Regions from separate parts of the Mesorhizobium sp. M1252 genome, predicted to be linked through region 2. Evidence: riboswitches for the same ligand, from Rfam matches in the RefSeq annotation. Region 2 holds a riboswitch; each other region holds the start of a gene.
The links. A riboswitch is a leader RNA that binds a small molecule or an ion and turns the genes downstream of it on or off. The one in region 2 is predicted to bind cobalamin.
Positions count from the first base shown of each region.

Region 1 (5,992 bases), on a different contig from region 2:
TCGAGATCGAGATAGTCGTAACGCAGCGCGATGTTCAGTTCGTCCAGCACGACGAGGCTGATCGAGGGATCGGCGATCAGTTCCAGCGCCTTGGCCCAGGCGGCTTCGGCCGCCTTAATGTCGCGCTTCAGATCCTGCGTCTCCCAGGTGAAACCCTCGCCCATCGTGTGCCAGACGACGCGGTCGCCAAACGCCGCGAAGGCATCCTTCTCGCCGGTGTGCCATTTGCCCTTGATGAACTGGACCATTCCGACGCGCTTGCCATAGCCGAGCATGCGCAGCGCCAGCCCGAAGGCAGCCGTGGTCTTGCCCTTGCCGGGTCCGGTGTTGACGATCAGCAGCCCCTTCTCGACCGTCTTTTCCGCGACCTCGGCGTCCTGCACCGCCTTGCGCTTGGCCATCTTGGCGCGATGGCGCTCTTCGTCTTTTGTGTCGATATCGGTCATCTCATTTCACCTTGAGCGGCAGCCCCGCCACCATCAGAAGCACCATATCAGCTACGACCGCGATCTGCTGGTTGAGCCGGCCGGCGGCATCGCGGAACCGGCGTGCCAGCGCATTGTCGGGCACAATGCCTTGTCCGACTTCGTTGGAGACCACGAACCACGGTCCGCGCGGCCGCGAAAGCACATCGGCCAGCCGCCGGCACTCCCCCTCCAGATCATGATCGGCCAGCATATGATTGGTCAGCCACAGCGTCAGGCAGTCGACAAGCACCGGCTGGTTGTCCGGCAATGCCTCGATCGCACCTGCAAGATCAAGCGGGGCATCGATGGTCGCCCATCCCTCGCCGCGGCGCGAGCGGTGCTGCGCGATGCGCTCGCGCATTTCGCCGTCATAGGCTTGCGCGGTGGCGATATAAGCCCATGGCGGCGGCAACGCCGTCGCCAAACTTTCGGCATGCACGCTCTTGCCGGAGCGCGCACCGCCGATGATGAAGGTCAAACTGCGATCAGGCAAAGGTGTCGCGCAGGCTGGTCGCGGTGCCGGTGAAGCGCGCGCGCACTATGCCGACAACCGCGCCGAGCACCACCCAGAACACCAGATTGGTCAGCGTCACCGCCACCACGAACTGATGATGCAGGCCCTCCGGGATCGGCGTTACAAAACTGTCAGGCTGCGGCGCGCCGACAATATGCGGGGCGACGATCAGGACGACGGCGAGCACGGTCAGGGGCGCCGACGTGCGGAAGGTGATAAGGGCAAGACCGATCGCCGTTGCCATCACCGTTGCCCACCACCAGATCTGGCGCTGCATGAGATCGGCCGCCGGCATTGCCGGCAGTTCCGGCGGCAGGCCGAGTCCCGGCGCCAGCGTGAAAACGGCAAAGCCGGCCAGACCCCAGAACACGCCCTGGCGCCAGCTGCCGATGCCACCGGCGAACTCGGAAACCGCCACCAGGACCAGCGCGAAGCCGATGCCGGTGACGATATTGGCGACGACACTGAAGGCGAAGCGCTCGAAGCCGTCGGCCGGCGCCCAGCCTTCGTCCTCCGCCGGCGCGGCTGCTTCAGCCGGTGTTGCGCTGCTCACCGCATTTTCCGCCGGCGCGGCGGTGCTCATGGCATTGGTGTCCGTAGCGTTGGCGGCGGGCACCGCGGCATGCTGATGCTCGTGGCCGCCACCAGCCTTTTCGTAGACCTCCGCCTTGAGGATCAGCGGCACGGTGGCGTAGGCCTGCATGCAGGCGAGAGCGACACCGGCCACGAGCCCTGCGATCGCCGCGATGAACACGACGTTGCGAAACAGGTTCATGATGTCAGATCCTCGTCAGTGGCAGGGAAACGCCATCGAATGGCGATAGTCGTGCGCCGCATTGTGGACCGCATCGATGTGCGAGAAACCGACAACGCCGACGACGAAAATCCCCAGAAACGCGCTAAGCACGAGCTGCATGAAGCGCGACTGCGAGGAGACGGAAGCGCCGAGGGAGACGGAAGCGGAATTCATATCTTGTCCTTTCGCCCTCCACCCGAGGGCATCGAAGTCAGTTCCCTGTCGCCGGCAGGTCTCCTGGCTCGCGGATCAGCGCCCTTCCCCACCTTCCCGAAGAAAAAATCCCCAGTGGCTTGGAGAGGACTACCGCACACAGTTGCGGGGGCAGCCACGGCATTGGGCAACAAGTCAGCCCTCACCGCATTCCCTCTTGGTCCCTAACGGAACCGACGACATGCATGACTATAGGCTGAAACGGCCGCATCCGGCAAACCAAATTCCGCCGGCCAACAGCGCGAATGCGCCATGCGGCGTTACGGGTTCAACGCGGTGATCCGTTCGGCAACCAGCCGCTGCAGCCGCCACAGATGGCGATCATGAATGCCGCGCTCTTCAAGGTTTTTCACCGTGTTGTAGAGATAGTCGGCGCCCGACCCCCAGTGCCCGCAGGACGTGGCCAGCCTTTCGACGACCTTGCCCTCGTCGAGCGGGCCGGAATAGGTCAGGCCGTTGCGGTTGATGACGAAGGCCAATGCCCTGAGCGGTCCGGCCTCGCTTGCAAGCTTCAGCATGCGCGGCCGGTAGCTTGTCGGCTTCAGCGTGATTTCGCGCCGGAAAAGCCGGCCCAACTGCCCGCGCCGGTTACTGTCGGTCAGCCGGAAGGCGACGCCCTTGCATTGTCCGCCACGGTCCAGCGCCATCATCAGGCCGGGGCTGTCCTTGGTGCCGCGCCAGCGCGTCATGTTCATGCAAAAGGACCGATGCCAGCCGCGCGCCAAGGCAACGCGGTCCTCGACATAATCTATTTCCGGTTTCCAGATCAGCGATCCATAGCCGAACAGCCATAGCGGTTCGCTATCCGGGAGTTCGACCTGCAATTCATCCAGCAGCGCGTCATAGTCGGCGTCATCGAGATGCATCGCGTCCGGATCCGGCCCGGGGTCCCTGATCTCGCGCCAGCAGCGCGCGACCAGCTCCGGCGTAAGCGACATCTGTCGTGCGGCCACTTTCCGAATCCCCCCAATTTCCGAATGTCCCATGTCCACGACATGATTATGCGCCGCGCCTGCAACCGGCAATGCGGCACTCTGATTGACAAACGATTTGCCGGGGTGTCGGCTGACGCTTCATAGGAAGCCAGCCATGCATCCCAGCCCGAGCGAGCGCGACCCCTATAACGGCCTGAGCCGGGCCGAACCGACGCTACCGTCGTCGGCCTATTGGGATAGCGAGGCTTACCAGCGCGATCTCGACGCCATCTGGCACAAAAGCTGGCTGCTCGTCTGCCGCGAGGCCGATCTTGCCCAGCCTTTGGCATTCAGGACATTCCGCGTTGGCACACAGGAAATCGTCGTGCTCCGCGACGACACCGGCGAGTTGCGCGCCTTCCACAACACCTGCCGGCATCGCGGCTCGCAGCTTTGCCAGGAAAGCGAGGGCCGGCTGAAAGCGCGGCTCATCACTTGCCCCTACCATGCCTGGTCCTACTCGCTGCGCGGCGATCTCGTGCGCGTTCCCTCGAAATCGCTGCCAGATGGTTTCGACAAGGCAGATCATCCGCTCTACCGGGTGGCGCTGTCGGTATGGCGCGGCTTTGTCTTTGTGAACCTTCAGCAGGCTGCGGCCGGCTCCGCCGGGACCTCCTTCGATCCCGCATCCGGCGACCTCGCCAACTGGCCGCTGGAAACTCTGGTATCAGGCCATGTCCTGCGCAAGGTGATGAACTGCAACTGGAAGATCTTCTGGGAGAACTTCAACGAGTGCCTGCATTGCCCAGGCGTCCACAAGGACCTGTCTCGGCTGGTGCCGATATACGGCCGCGGCCTGATGAGCCGGCACGACGACCCCGACTGGGTCCGCCATGCCGACAATGACGCACCGGAGTTTTCGGGTGGCCTGCGCGCCGGCGCCGAGACCTGGTCGCGCGACGGACATGCCCATGGCCCGGTCTTCCCGGGCCTGACGCCGGCCGAGCGTGCGGCCGGACAGACCTATGCCACCAGCCTGCCCTCGATGTTCATCGTTGGCCATGTCGATTATGTCAGGACGGTGCGACTGATGCCGCTCGGTCCCGAACAGACCGAACTCACCGCCGAGTGGCTGTTCGCGCCCGAGGCGCTGGCTGAGACGGACATCGACAATGTCGTCGCCTTCGGCACCCAGGTGCTGGAGGAGGATGCCGCGATCTGCGAGATCAATCAGAAAGGCCTGCGCTCGATGCGCCACCAGGCCGGCGTGCTAATGCCGGAGGAGTACGATCTGCACCGCTTCCACAACTGGGTGCGCGAGCGGCATGCAGCGCTTGAGGCAACCGCCTGATCGGCGGCTAAAGCGACTTCGGCAGATAGCGCCAGGAGATAAAGCCGCAAACCGCGGCCAGAATGCCCAGCGTCACGAACACCGAGCCGAGGCCGAAAAACGCCAGCACCACCGAATAGACCAGCGGCGGCGTCAGCTCGGAAAAGTCGAGATAGGTGCGGTAGACCGCGGCCATCTGCGCCCGCTCATAGGACCGCACCGAGCGCATGAAGGCGGTCGAGCCCAGTGCATCGAGCGCGATGGTGAAGAAGGCGCCGCAGAGCAGGAAAAAGCCCGTAAGCAGCGGCGCGGTAGTGCCGACCGCGCCCGCCGCAAGCAGCGTCGCCGACATCGCGAAATAGGCGAAGGTCATGGTGCGCCGGCCGCCGAAGCGTTTTCCCGCTTTGCCCCAGAAGATCGCCATGAACAACAGCGCATTGCCGGCCGAAACCAGCAGGCCGCCGGCAAGCTTGCCCTCGCCGGTAATCACCATGAACAGCGGCCCGTAGACGAAGAACGTCGTCCAGAAGCAGGAGCGGCCGAAGGCGATCAGCCAGGCCAGCCTGAGCCTGGGTTGTGCTACGAAGCGGCCGATATTGGCCAGCGGATTGGCCGGCCGTGTCTTGCCCGGCCGGATCGACCGGTTGTCGCCCAGCCTGTAGGTCCAGAACAGCGCCAGCAAGGCCAACGCAAACACCGCGACCGCGCCATGCGCGGCATAGATGCCGTACCGTGTGTAGAGGAAGATGCCGAGTGTCGGCCCGCCGGTCCAGGCCAGCATCGACCACGCCATGCGCAGCGATTCGGCCTGCATGAAATCGGTCTTGCGGATGTGGTCCATGATGTAGAGGTTGAGCGTGATCGACAGGGCGCTCGCCCCCATCACGCGGCACAGCATGCCTGCCAGTTGCCCGGCAAGCGTGTGGGTGACGAAGAACAGCGAGCCCATCGCCAGCAGGCAGGCGCCGGCGGTATAGACCCAGCGCCGGTCAAACCTGCGGATCAGCATCGGCATGAACAAGGTCACCGACAGGCCGAGCAGCGCCACGATGGTGTAGAGGATCGAGACGATCTGCTCGTTGTGCAGAATCTCATAAGCCTGGATCGGGATGACGCTCGACACCGTGGCACGGGCGAAGGATTCGACCGCATAGAGCGAGGCAAAGGTGCGCGCATCCGCCGGACGCAGGGCTGGCAGCCAGATCGGATGGCGCACATGGGTGGACATTTGATCCCCAAATCAGACTCGCAGCCCAAATCTGCGCTGGCGCTTCCTCCGCCGGTAACAGGAAACCGACCCCTTCCCGGCAAAAAGCGAATTCGGCCAAAGGCTTTCCGGCTCTGGCCTAAAGCGCCGCGCGATGCAGCCGCACGGCGCGACCCGGAGCGTAGAGGGCGGCCTTCTTTTGTCCGGTGCAACCGTGATAGTCGTCTTTGGGGCTGAATCAGATCGCGAGACCATGAGCATCCATACCGCACCCCCTGGAGATCAACTGAAGCGAGATCAACCGAAGCGCATCGTCGCCATCGATGTCGTACGCGGCATCGCGCTGATCGCCATGGCGAGCTACCACTTCACCTGGGATCTCGAAAATTTCCACTACACCGATCCCGGCCTCACCGCCGTCGGCTGGTGGAAGATCTATGCGCGCTGCATCGCCTCGACCTTCCTGTTCCTGGTCGGCGTCAGCCTGTTTCTCGCGCATGGCAGGCAGATCCGCTGGACCGGCTTCTGGAAACGTTTTGCCATGGTCGCCG
Region 1 covers NZ_JAMYLX010000003.1:349-6,340, forward strand. The annotation lists gene cobO (cob(I)yrinic acid a,c-diamide adenosyltransferase) at 1-446, opposite strand, end outside; gene cobU (bifunctional adenosylcobinamide kinase/adenosylcobinamide-phosphate guanylyltransferase) at 448-960, opposite strand; gene NKH22_RS06495 (CbtA family protein) at 953-1,756, opposite strand; gene NKH22_RS06500 (CbtB domain-containing protein) at 1,772-1,951, opposite strand; cobalamin riboswitch at 1,988-2,183, opposite strand; gene NKH22_RS06505 (gamma-glutamylcyclotransferase) at 2,251-2,943, opposite strand; gene NKH22_RS06510 (aromatic ring-hydroxylating oxygenase subunit alpha) at 3,080-4,255, shown strand; gene NKH22_RS06515 (MFS transporter) at 4,263-5,462, opposite strand; gene NKH22_RS06520 (heparan-alpha-glucosaminide N-acetyltransferase) at 5,695-5,992, shown strand, end outside.
Region 1: another riboswitch for cobalamin. It lies ahead of NKH22_RS06500 (CbtB domain-containing protein); the one in region 2 lies ahead of metE (5-methyltetrahydropteroyltriglutamate--homocysteine S-methyltransferase).

Region 2 (5,992 bases):
GAGTCCCGGTGACAAAGTCATGGGCTTGCCCCTTCCGGAAGGGGGCCATCTGACTCATGGTTGGGCCATCAACTTTTCCGGTACTGACTATCAACGCGTCCCCTATGGGTTGGATGAAACGACACAGCAGATTGACTATGACCGCTTGCGCGAGACAGCCAAGCGGGAACGGCCGCGGCTCATCTGGGTCGGCGGAACTGCTTACCCGCGTGTCTTTGACTACGCGGCAATGGCAGAAATTGCCCTGGAAGCGAACTCCTATCTCGTAGCCGACATTGCGCACATCAGCGGCCTGATTGCCGCGGGAGCGCACCCGAATCCCGTGGGCCATTGCGACGTGGTCAGCAGCACGTCCCATAAGTCGATCCGCGGTCCCCGCGGTGGCTTCATTTTGTCAAGGAACGAAGATCGCTATTAGGCCCTGTATCATACAAAGAGCAAATACAATCTCGCCAGACGAATAGACCGGGCGGTCTTCCCTCACCTGCAAGGCGGGCCTCACATGAATGCCATCGCTGCGCTAGCGGTTGCCTTGCACGAAGCCGCGAACCCGTCCTTCCGAAGCTACGGCCAACAGACGGTCAAGAATGCCAAGGCTCTGGCAGTTGCACTGCTTGAGCGAGGTTATGACCTGGTTACCGGGGGGACGGACAATCACATGCTGATCCTTGATCTTCGCAATCGGCCACTATCGGGCAAGGCCTATGCCGAGCGACTAGCAAAGGCAGGAATCATCACCAACTTTAATATGGTGCCGGGCGACCCGCGGGATCCGGCGGTCACAAGCGGAATTCGCCTGGGGGCGCCAGCAGTGACGTCAATGGGCATGCGCGATGTGGAAATGGAGCAAATTGCTGGCTTCATTGACTCCGTCCTCCAGCGGCCAGACGACGAAGATCTCCATGCCGGTGTGCGAAGAGACGTTGCCGACTTGTGCACTGCGTTCGAGGTCCCGGGCATCTCCGACAAGTAAGGTGGGCCAAGCAAAATGCCCATACCACATACAACATCCGAAGCGAGGTATTCATGGCTAGGCAGTTCGTGTTCTCTTCCGAATCGGTTGGCGCGGGGCACCCGGATAAGTTGGCTGACAACATCTCGGATGCCATCCTCGATGCCATCCTCCGCACAGATCCCAAGGCGCGCGTCGCCTGTGAAGCGTTGGTAAAATCAGGGATAGTCGTTCTGGCTGGCGAGATTACCAGCGATGCCCAGGTCGATTATAGCCAAGTTGCGCGTGATACGATTCTCGACATTGGGTACGACGACGAGGCCGTCGGCTTTGACGGCCGGCGTTGCTCCGTCGTTCATGCCCTCACCGAGCAGTCGCCCGACATCAGCCAAGGCGTTGACGAGGGAAGAGGGCAAGACCTCCAGCAGGGAGCGGGAGATCAGGGCCTCATGTTCGGCTACGCATGCCGCGAAACCGATACCCTGATGCCTTTGCCGATCCAGCTCGCTCATCGCTTGACGAAACGGCAGGCGTATGTCCGGAAGGCACAACAGCTTGGCTGGTTGCGTCCTGACATGAAATCCCAAGTCTCAGTGCGCTATGAGGGGTTGCGCCCTGTCGCTCTGGATACCATCGTCGTGTCTACGCAACATGACGAGCAGGTCTCGCAAGAGACTGTCCGCGAGGGCGTCATTGAGGAAATCATAAAGCCTGTCCTGCCGACCCACCTGGACACCAAGGATATCAGAATTCTGGTCAATCCGACGGGGCGATTCGTAGTGGGCGGGCCGCGCGGCGACTGCGGTCTCACTGGACGCAAGATCATCGTCGATTCCTATGGCGGGATGGGTCGTCATGGCGGCGGCGCCTTCTCGGGCAAGGACCCGTCCAAGGTTGACCGCTCAGCTGCCTATGCTGCCCGCTATGTCGCAAAGAACATCGTCGCTAGCGGACTTGCAGACGTGTGCGAGGTGCAGCTTGCTTACGCAATCGGCGTGGCCAGTCCGGTTTCCGTCATGGTCAACACGTTCGGGACAGCCAGGGTTGAGGAAAGCAGGATCGAGCGCCTCATTCTTGAGTTGTTCGATCTCAGACCGAAAGGCATTATCAAGATGCTTGATCTCTTACGCCCTATATACCGCAATACAGCGACCTATGGCCATTTCGGCCGTGAAGAGCCTGATTTCACCTGGGAGAAGACAGACAGGGCGGACGAATTGCGTCGCGAGGCAGGACTCGCCGCCCCGTGAGAGCCGCCGGCGAACGGATTGGCAAGCGGAAAGCCCATTTCCACCGGGCAGACCCGCGCCTGGCAGGCGTGGCGAGAAGCCGGCTCGGATTTTTTGGCGGAGACATTGATGCCGGATTATGACGTGCTTTGCATCGGCAATGCCATTGTCGACATCATCGCCCAGTGCGACGAGGCATTCCTCGAGATCAACGGCATCATCAAGGGCGCGATGAACCTGATCGACACGCGCCGCGCCGAACTGCTCTACAGCCGCATGGGCCCGGCGATCGAGGCCTCCGGCGGCAGTGCCGGCAACACGGCGGCCGGCGTAGCCAGCTTCGGCGGCCGCGCCGCCTTCTTCGGCAAGGTCTCCAACGATGCGCTGGGCGAAATCTATGCGCACGATATCCATGCACAGGGTGTCGCCTTCGACACCAGGCCGCTCAAGGGCGAGCCGCCGACGGCGCGCTCTATGATCTTCGTCACGCCCGACGGCGAGCGCTCGATGAACACCTATCTCGGCGCCTGCGTCGAGCTTGGCCCTGAGGATGTCGAGGCCGACAAGGCATCCGGCGCCAAGGTTACCTATTTCGAGGGCTATTTGTGGGATCCGCCGCGCGCCAAGGAGGCGATCCGGCAGACGGCGAAGCTCGCACACGAGGCCGGACGCGAAGTGTCGATGACGTTGTCGGATTCGTTCTGCGTCGACCGCTACCGGGACGAGTTCCTCGAGCTGATGCGCTCGGGCACTGTCGACATCGTCTTTGCCAACAGCCACGAGATCAAGTCGCTCTACCAGACAAAATCCTTCGACGAGGCGCTGGCTCAGATCCGCAAGGACTGCAAGATTGCCGCCGTCACCCGTTCCGAAAAAGGCTCGGTGATCGTGCGCGGCGACGAGACCGTGGTCATCGAGGCGACCGCCATCAAGGAGTTGGTCGACACCACCGGCGCCGGCGACCTCTACGCCGCCGGTTTCCTGCATGGCTACACGCAGGGCCGCAACCTCAAGACCTGCGGCGACCTTGGCTCGCTGGCGGCCGGCCTGGTGATCCAGCAGATCGGCCCAAGGCCAAGGCAGAATTTGCGCCGCGAGGCGGAAGGGGCTGGGTTGCTGTAGATGCGCCGGCAACTAACCAGCCGCCCTACTGACGCGATGACCGCAGTGGCGGAACTGTGTCAAAGCTCGCTGATAGCGACAGCCATTCGCTTCGGAGAACTGACCCATGCTGCTGCCGTGAAGCTCGCTGGAGGAGCGGTGCAAGGCGTGCTTGCCATGACGGCATTCACCGTCATCCAGATCGTCACCAGCATTTTCCAGAAGCTCAGCTTGGGGAAGGCCAGTAAGGTTCCTGAGGTAACGGAGAACTCGCGGCGTCCGTCGGACTTGACTTGCGATCACGTCCCACGATGCCGAATGCGGGCAGCAGACTGAATATTTCACAATGCTAGACAAAGGCGTAAAAGCGCGATCACATAACTACATAAACATTTCGTTATGCGTCATTGACAAAAGAGCGAACTGCTGTGATTGTCTGCGTGTCGTGGTTCTCGCGTGCGGCGCTGCCGCAGCGGAGCTAAGAGGGAAGCCGGTGCGATGCCGGCGCTGCCCCCGCAACTGTTAGCGGCGAGCCAACCCCGCGAGCCAGGAGGCCTGCCACGCGAATTACGTCCACGGGCGGGGTGTCTCGGTGGCCGCTGCAACCCGGCGTTGATGCCGGCCTGCTAGCGCCTTCCTTGTCACCGACGCCCCAATCATCGGGGTATGACATGACTGTCTCTCAGCAAATTCCTGTAGCAACGCTCGGCGTGCCGCGCTTCGGTCGTCGGCGAGAACTGAAATTCGCGCTTGAAAGCTACTGGTCCGGAACATCGTCCGCTGGCGACCTTCTCACGACGTCGAAGGCGCTCCGTGCCGCTAGCTGGGAAGAGCAGCGCGATCGCGGCGTGTCGAAAATCCCGTCGAACGACTTCTCGCTTTACGACCATGTGCTCGACACCGCAGCCATGGTCGGGGCCGTTCCATCCCGTTACGGCTGGAATAGCGGCGAGGTCCCACTTGACATCTACTTCGCAATGGCGCGCGGCAACCAGGGTCAGACGGAGGATTGTGGACACGCTGGTTACCAGGAGGAGGCTCATGGACCTGGTGTAACCGCGATGGAAATGACCAAGTGGTTTGACACCAACTACCACTACATTGTGCCGGAACTCGATGATGATCAGACGTTCGCCCTCTCGTCATCGAAGCCGGTCGATTACTTCCTCGAGGCTAAAGCTCTCGGCATTCACACACGCCCAGTCATCCTTGGACCCATCACCTTCCTCAAGCTGGCGAAATCGCCTGCCGAGGGGTTCGGTCCCATCGCTCTCCTACCGCGGCTGCTGCCGGTTTACGAGCAGCTTCTGGAGAGGCTGAAGCTGTCGGGAGCCGACTGGGTGCAGATCGATGAGCCAGCGCTTGTCCTCGATCTGAACCCGAACGAACGAGCTGCGTTCGAATTCGCCTATGGCCAGCTGTCGAAAGCCGCGCCCGAGCTGAAGATCATGCTGGCTACGTATTTCGGGTCGCTGGGAGACAATCTCGAAACCGCGATTTCTCTGCCCCTGGCCGGCCTGCATATTGATCTCGTGCGCGCTCCCGAGCAGCTGGAAACGGTGGCTCGGCTCGCTCCGAAGGATCTGGTGCTCTCGCTTGGCTTGATCGATGGCCGCAACGTCTGGCGTGCGAACCTGCCCGCCATTCTCGACCGCATCAAACCGATCGTCGCCGGCTGGCCCTTGGACCGCGTCGAGATCGCGCCTTCTTGCTCGATGCTGCATGTGCCGATTGATCTGCGCATGGAGACGGAACTCGACGCGGACATCAGGTCGTGGCTCGCCTTCGCGGCCCAGAAGACCGACGAGCTGGTCTTGCTGGCCCGGGCCCTGTCCCAAGGCAGGGATGCGGTGGCAGGCGCGTTGAAAGCGTCTGCCGAGGCTGCCGCCACGCGCGTGACATCCACGAGGATCCATGACCCGCTTGTTCAGGGGCGGATCGCTAGCATTCAGGACAGCGCGAAGCGACGAGAGAGCGCTTTTGGCGAGCGCTCCAGAGTCCAGGCCGGCTCACTCGGGCTGCCGCCGTTCCCGACGACGACCATCGGGTCCTTCCCGCAGACGCCGCAGGTACGCAAGGCGCGGGCCGCTCATGCGAAGGGCCAGCTGAGCTATGTCGACTATGAGACGTTCCTGAAGAAGGAGATCGAGGCTGCAATTCGCTGGCAGGAAGAGATCGGGCTGGACGTGCTGGTGCATGGTGAGTTCGAGCGAAACGACATGGTACAGCATTTCGGCGAGCAGTTGTCCGGCTTCGCGCTCACCCAGCATGCCTGGGTACAAAGCTATGGGTCGCGCTACGTGCGTCCCCCCATCATTTTCGGCGACGTATCGAGGCGCAATCCGATGACAGTGCGCTGGTGGCAATTCGCCCAGTCGCTTACGGAAAAGCCCGTGAAGGGAATGCTCACAGGCCCAGTCACCATTCTCAACTGGTCTTTTGTTCGCGACGACGTACCCCGCTCCGAAGCCTGCCGCCAGATCGCGCTCGCCATCCGCGACGAAGTGACGGATCTCGAAAGATCCGGCGCAAGGATGGTCCAGATCGATGAGGCCGCGTTTCGCGAAGGATTGCCACTGCGCCAATCTGACTGGAAAGTCTATCTCGACTGGGCTGTCGAATGTTTCCGGATCGCTTCAACGGGTGTAAAGGACGCGACTCAAATTCATACCCACATGTGCTATTCGGAGTTCAACGAGATCATTCACGC
Region 2 covers NZ_JAMYLX010000028.1:9,799-15,790, forward strand. The annotation lists partial or broken gene glyA (serine hydroxymethyltransferase) at 1-973, shown strand, start outside; gene metK (methionine adenosyltransferase) at 1,027-2,202, shown strand; gene NKH22_RS30185 (adenosine kinase) at 2,311-3,303, shown strand; cobalamin riboswitch at 3,712-3,859, shown strand; gene metE (5-methyltetrahydropteroyltriglutamate--homocysteine S-methyltransferase) at 3,954-5,992, shown strand, end outside.

Region 3 (5,992 bases), on a different contig from region 2:
CGGCCAGCCGAGAGGTTCCTCGACCTCATGGATCGGGTCGACAATGATGAGATCGGCAAGGTCGTCATGGACATCGACCTTGAGCGGCTCATTGCTGGCAGCAAGCGCAGACGACAGCTCGCCCGAAAGCGGTTGTGCCGGTGTTTCGGCTGGCGCAAGCAACCCGAAATCGAGCAGTCGGGCAACGAAGCTTTCGAGGTCGGCCAGGCTTATTTTTGCGGCGCCCGCGGCAGCTCCGACCAGCGCTTCAGTGGCGACGCCGGACGACAAAGCCTGCCAGACCCGGCTGCCGGAATCGGAAAAGCCGAAATACTTACCGTTCGAAAGATCGAGAACGACGGCTTCGCCATCGAATGATTCGAAAACGATGTCCTTGCTTGCGACCGCGTAGACCCGCTGTTGCATCGCTGTGTCCCCCGTCCCATGCGCCCTGAAGGGATGCGCCGGCTTCACGGTCTGCCCAGCCCTTCCTAAGTGCGTCTAAATCACTCGGCCTATGCTTGGCAAGACAAAGACCCGCGAACACAACGCCTGCGTCGGCGACCGTTGCGGCGAAGTCGACCGGCTCAAGCCTCGATTTCGAGCGCCGACAACGGTTTCGAGCAGCAGGCAAGGATGAAACCGTCATCGATCTCGTGGTCGAGGATGCCGCCATTGTGGCTCATCTCGACTTCGCCGGAGACCTTCTTCACCTTGCAGGTGCCGCACAGGCCGAACTCGCAGGCGGCGGGAATCCGCACGCCCGAGCTGCGCGCGGTCTGCAGCACGGTCTGGCCGGCGACGCAGCCGGCATCAACCTCCGAAAGCGAGAAGCGGATCGGCGTCACGGCTTCGACAGGTGCAGCGATGCCGTCCTCGACCGGGGAGGCAAACGGCGCCGGAATTTCCTCCATCACAGGCGCGGCAAAGCTCTCCTGATGGTATTTCGTCATGTCGAAGCCGGCGGCATCCAGCATGCCGCGCACGGCGCGCATGAACGGATCGGGGCCGCAGCAGAAGATTTCGCGCTCGCGGAAATCCGGAGCCAGCAAGGGCAGCCGGATCGCGTCGATGCGCCCCATATGACCGTACCAGCCCTCGCGGCTGGAACGTTCCTCGATCATGAAGCCGAGCGACAGGCCGGGCATATGGCCGCCGAGCAGTTCGAGTTCCTTGCGGAAGATGATCTCTTCGGCACGCCGCGCGCAGTTGACGAAACCGACATCGGTCCATGGCGCGCAGTCGTTCAGCCAGCGCAGCATCGACATCATCGGCGTCACGCCGGAGCCGGCGGAAATGAACAGGTATTTGGCCGCCGGGTGGCTGTGCAACGAGAAGTCGCCGGCCGGTCCATAGGCCTTGACATGCGAACCAGGCACCAGATGGTCGAACATCCAGCGCGTGCCGATGCTGCCGGCCTGCGCCTTGACCGTCACCGCGATCGAAAACGGCCGCGATGGTGACGACGACAGCGTATAGGTGCGCATCAGCGGCCCGTCCGGTGTCGGCAGTTCCAGCGTCAGGAACTGGCCCGGCTTGTAGCGGAACCAGGTCTGGTTGTCGGAGCGGAAGGTGAAGGTCTTGACGTCAGGCGCCTCGTCGCTGACGCCGATCACTTCCAGCACCTGCAGCCTATCGTTCCACGGCGCCATCTGGTCAAGATGGCGATAGAGCCCAAGATCCGTCATCGCATTCATCCTCCGGTCCTTCCTCGCCTGCTCCAGCTCACGCGACGTTGCGCAGCGCCGGCCGGCCGCCTTCGGCAAGGCGCGGGCCGATGAAGGCCGCGTACCATTCGACGAACTGGATCACGCCGCCCTCATGCAGCTCCGAATAGGGGCCGGGCTCATAGGCCGGCGACAGGATGCCGAAGGCGTTTTCCTCGACGATGCGGCGGTCCTGGTCGTTGGTCTCGGTCCAGACGTGGGTGAGCTCTTCAAGGTTGTAGTCGACGCCCTCGACCGCATCCTTGTGCACCAGCCACTTGGTCGTCACCGCGGTTTGCGTGGCGCTGATCGGCAGCACCCGGAAGGTGACCGCATGGTCGATCAGGATGTGGTTCCAGGTCGTCGGATAGTGGTAGTGCATCAAGGTGCCGATGCGGTCGGCGGCAACAGTGTCGGACAGGTTCTTCGTCACCGCGCGCTTTCCCGACATCGTGTAGCTGACGGCATCGCGCAGCAGCGGCGCGCGGGTGGCGCGGTATTGCCCGGCCGGATCGATGCGGAACTTGCTCGGCAGGCCCGCCGCCTCGCATTTCGCCCAGTGCGCCAGCATCTCCGGATCGCTGTCGGCGCCCTGCACGCCGGTCACCGTCGGCGCTTCGGGGAATGTCTTGCACAGCTCCGGATGATTGCCGGCGCAGTGATAGCATTCGCGGTTGTTTTCCCAGACCAGCTTCCAGTTGCCCTTCTCGATGATGGTGCTCTCGAAGGCGACCTTGGCTTCATTCAGCCGGTGCGGCTTGAGGTAGGGCTCCATCATGGCGCGCATCGGCGCAAAGTCGGCAGGTTCTTTTGCCAGGCAGATGAAGATGTAGCCGCCGACGCTCTCGCAGGCGACGGGCTTCAGGCCGAACTGGCTCTTGTCGAAACCGTCGGCCATCTGGCGGGCAAACAGCAGCCGGCCGTCAAGCTCGTAGGTCCACTGGTGATAGGGGCAGACAAGCTTTGCCGCCATGCCCTTCTCAGTGTTGCAGACACGGCTGCCGCGATGGCGGCAGGAATTGTGAAAGGCGTTGATGTTGCCCTTCTGGTCGCGGACCAGCACCACCGGATAATCGCCGATCTGCACGGTGATATAGCTGCCGGGCTTCGGCAGTTCGCAATCATGGCCGATGAACAGCCAGTCGCGATACCAGATGAGCTCCATGTCGAGCTTGAAATAGTCCGGGTCGGTGTAGAAGGGCTGTTCCAGCGAAAAGCCTTGCTTGCGGCCGTTCAGGAGCCTCAGCATGTCGTTGCGCGTATCCATAGTTCTGTCCTCGTGGTTTAAGGACTGAACTTGGTGGTGATGGAGGAAGGATCGGACGCAGGCCGGCGCGGCTCCGGACATGCACTATCCACCTCTTGACCGCCCACCGCGATCAGTCGAGTCTAGGCATCTCGGGCTGGTTTCCGGGCTCTGGAGTTGTCCATGCGGACCATCGCGACACCTTCCCAGGCTCTTGCCCAGTGGTCTCCCGTTGCGACTTGAACTCCACCACCGTTGCGGGGGCAGCGCCGGATTCTGACCGGCTTCCCAATTCTCCGCTGCGTCGTCACGAAGCGGCACCTGAGATGCGATCATCTAATCACGGCAGCGATCGCGACGTCGGCATGAAAGCGACATCGTATCCATGCGGCGCGACACGCGCGGCATACGCCCCCCGCCGCCGGTCAAAGAGCTGAGACGTTTCTTGCGACGCCATCATCGCCGTTCGAATCGCTGCGAATCCAGTTCGATCGGGGGCAAAAAGGGCTCAACGGTATCGAAAAGTTACTATTAGCAATCTCTAATCGAACCGAACGGTTCGTTTCTGTTGACAATGCGTGCAGGACGGTGTGAACGACGGCCCGGAAACCGACACCGGAGCGAACCACTCGGTTCGACATAAGCAACTGAAAACAATGCGGTAAATGACCATAGAGGAACTTCCTGGCACAATTTCAAGGTGCAGGACCGTGGTCCACACGGAACAACTTCGTGATTGGAAACCAGCCTATGGCTTTCCCACATCGGGGCTCTCCGAACGACGCGAATTCCCTCCCAAGACACGCCGCTAGACGGACAGACAAACTGGAGTACTAAAAATGAAAAAGATCATCCTCACTGCCGCAGCCGTTTTGGCGATCACCGGCAGCGCCTTCGCCGGTAGCGACAATTACGGTTCCAATGGTGCGAACCAGCCAGCCGTCTCGGTCGACAGCTCGTATACGGCTTCCATTCAGAAGCCGGCGCACGCTGACAAGCAGCCTGTCGTTCAGGGCGCCGACCGCGACCTCTACGGCAATCGCTGATCCCGACCAAAGAAGGGCGGCTGACCCGTCGCTCTCGGGATCAAAAAAAATTCAGGAGTATTTGAAATGAAAAAGATCATCCTTGCTGCCGCCGCCGTTTTGGCCATCTCCGGCAGCGCTTTCGCCGGCAGCGACAACTACGGTTCGAACGGCGCCAACCAGCCTGCGATTACGTCGACCGATAGTGGCCATACGGCTTCGGTTGAGAAGTCGGCTCCAGCCGAGCAGGCGCCTGCCCACGGTGCCGACCGTAACCTTTTCGGCCGCTAAAAGCCGGTTTCCAGCACGTGGCGGGCTTATCCGCTGCAGCTGGCGGCATCAGAAAAATTCAGGAGACTAAAATGAAGAAGATCGTTCTTGCCACCGCAGCCGTTCTGGCTGTTTCGAGCGCTGCCTTTGCCGGCAGCGACAATTATGGCTCCAATGGCGCCAACCAGCCGGCCGCTGCCGTCGACACCACCCGCACTTCGTCGACCGGCACCAACTCGGCGGTCTACAAGCTGCTGAACTCGTCGAACGACCAACAGAAGTTCGTTCCTCAGAGCAGCGACAGGGATCGGTTCGGCAACAACTAACAGCCGAAGCATAAAAAAAGAGCGGCGGGCCTGGCCCGCCGCTCTTTTTTCATGCCTGTACGACGCAGCTATCTCAAGCCGCCTTCACTTCCACCGGCTTGAGCGAGAAGGAGTGCCCATCGGCGTCGAAGATGTGCAGGTCCCCGGCATCCGCGGTCAGCCGCAGCTTTTCCCCGCGCTTGACCTCGACATTGCCGGGCAGCTTGGTCACCAACGGCAGGTCGGCGCGGCCGATATCGACATAGACAAGCTGCACCTCGCCGAGTTGCTCGACATAGTCCACCACGCCCTCGAAAAGATATTCCGCGCCGGTGGCGGCCAACAGATCCTCCGGCCGCACGCCGAAGCTGACTGCCGCACCCTTGGCTGACGCAGGCGTTGCGATCGGCACCGTTGCCTTGCGGCCGCCGACATGGCTGACGATTGTCGGGTTGCCCGTTCTGTCGATCGTCGCCGGCAGGATGTTCATGGCCGGCGAGCCGATGAACTGGGCAACGAACAGATTGCCGGGCTTCTTGTAGAGATCCATCGGCGTGCCGACCTGCTCGATATGGCCGTCCTTCAGCACCACGATGCGGTCGGCCAGCGTCATCGCTTCGACCTGATCGTGGGTGACGTAGATCATGGTCGTGGCAGGCATCGATTCCTTGAGCTTGGCGATCTCGATGCGGGTGGCGACGCGCAGCGCCGCGTCGAGGTTCGACAGCGGCTCGTCGAACAGGAACACTTTAGGGTTGCGCACGATGGCCCGGCCGATGGCGACGCGCTGGCGCTGGCCGCCCGACATGGCCTTGGGCAGACGGTCGAGATATTTGGTCAGCTGCAGGATCTCCGCTGCCTGCCGCACCCGCTTGTCGATCTCGGCCTTGCTTTCCTTGCCGATCTTCATCGAGAAGGCCATGTTGTCGTAGACGGTCATGTGCGGATAGAGCGCATAGGACTGGAACACCATGGCAATGCCGCGCTTGGAAGGCGGCACGTCGTTCACCACCTCGCCGGCGATCTTCAGCTCGCCGGAGGTGATCTCCTCAAGCCCGGCGATGGACCGCAGCAAGGTCGACTTGCCGCAACCCGACGGGCCGACGAAGACGATGAACTCGCCCGACTTTATGTCGAGGTCGATGCCGTGGAGAATGTGCAGATTGCCGTATGATTTCTTCACCTGTCTCAGCGTGACATCGGCCATAATTTCCTCCCAGTGATTTCCCTAGAGAACCTGGATTTCCTCAAAAAATCCAGTTTCGTCAAAAACTCAGTCGATGCGCCCGAACCAGGCGCCGTAGCCGCCGAGGCGGATGGAACCTGTGCCGGATTGTCCCGAAAAACCGTGCCCGGCCAATGGCAGCAGCGCCTGACCACCGAGATCGACCTCGGCCGGCTTGCTGGCCAGATTGAAGACGCAGACGATCTGCTCATTGCCCTCACGGCGGGTGAAGGCGA
Region 3 covers NZ_JAMYLX010000002.1:427,692-433,683, forward strand. The annotation lists gene NKH22_RS05530 (PqqD family protein) at 1-405, opposite strand, end outside; gene NKH22_RS05535 (FAD-binding oxidoreductase) at 567-1,667, opposite strand; gene NKH22_RS05540 (aromatic ring-hydroxylating oxygenase subunit alpha) at 1,705-2,952, opposite strand; cobalamin riboswitch at 3,070-3,271, opposite strand; gene NKH22_RS05545 (DUF680 domain-containing protein) at 3,771-3,977, shown strand; gene NKH22_RS05550 (DUF680 domain-containing protein) at 4,044-4,247, shown strand; gene NKH22_RS05555 (DUF680 domain-containing protein) at 4,319-4,552, shown strand; gene NKH22_RS05560 (ABC transporter ATP-binding protein) at 4,626-5,738, opposite strand; gene bglA (beta-galactosidase BglA) at 5,805-5,992, opposite strand, start outside.
Region 3: another riboswitch for cobalamin. It lies ahead of NKH22_RS05540 (aromatic ring-hydroxylating oxygenase subunit alpha); the one in region 2 lies ahead of metE (5-methyltetrahydropteroyltriglutamate--homocysteine S-methyltransferase).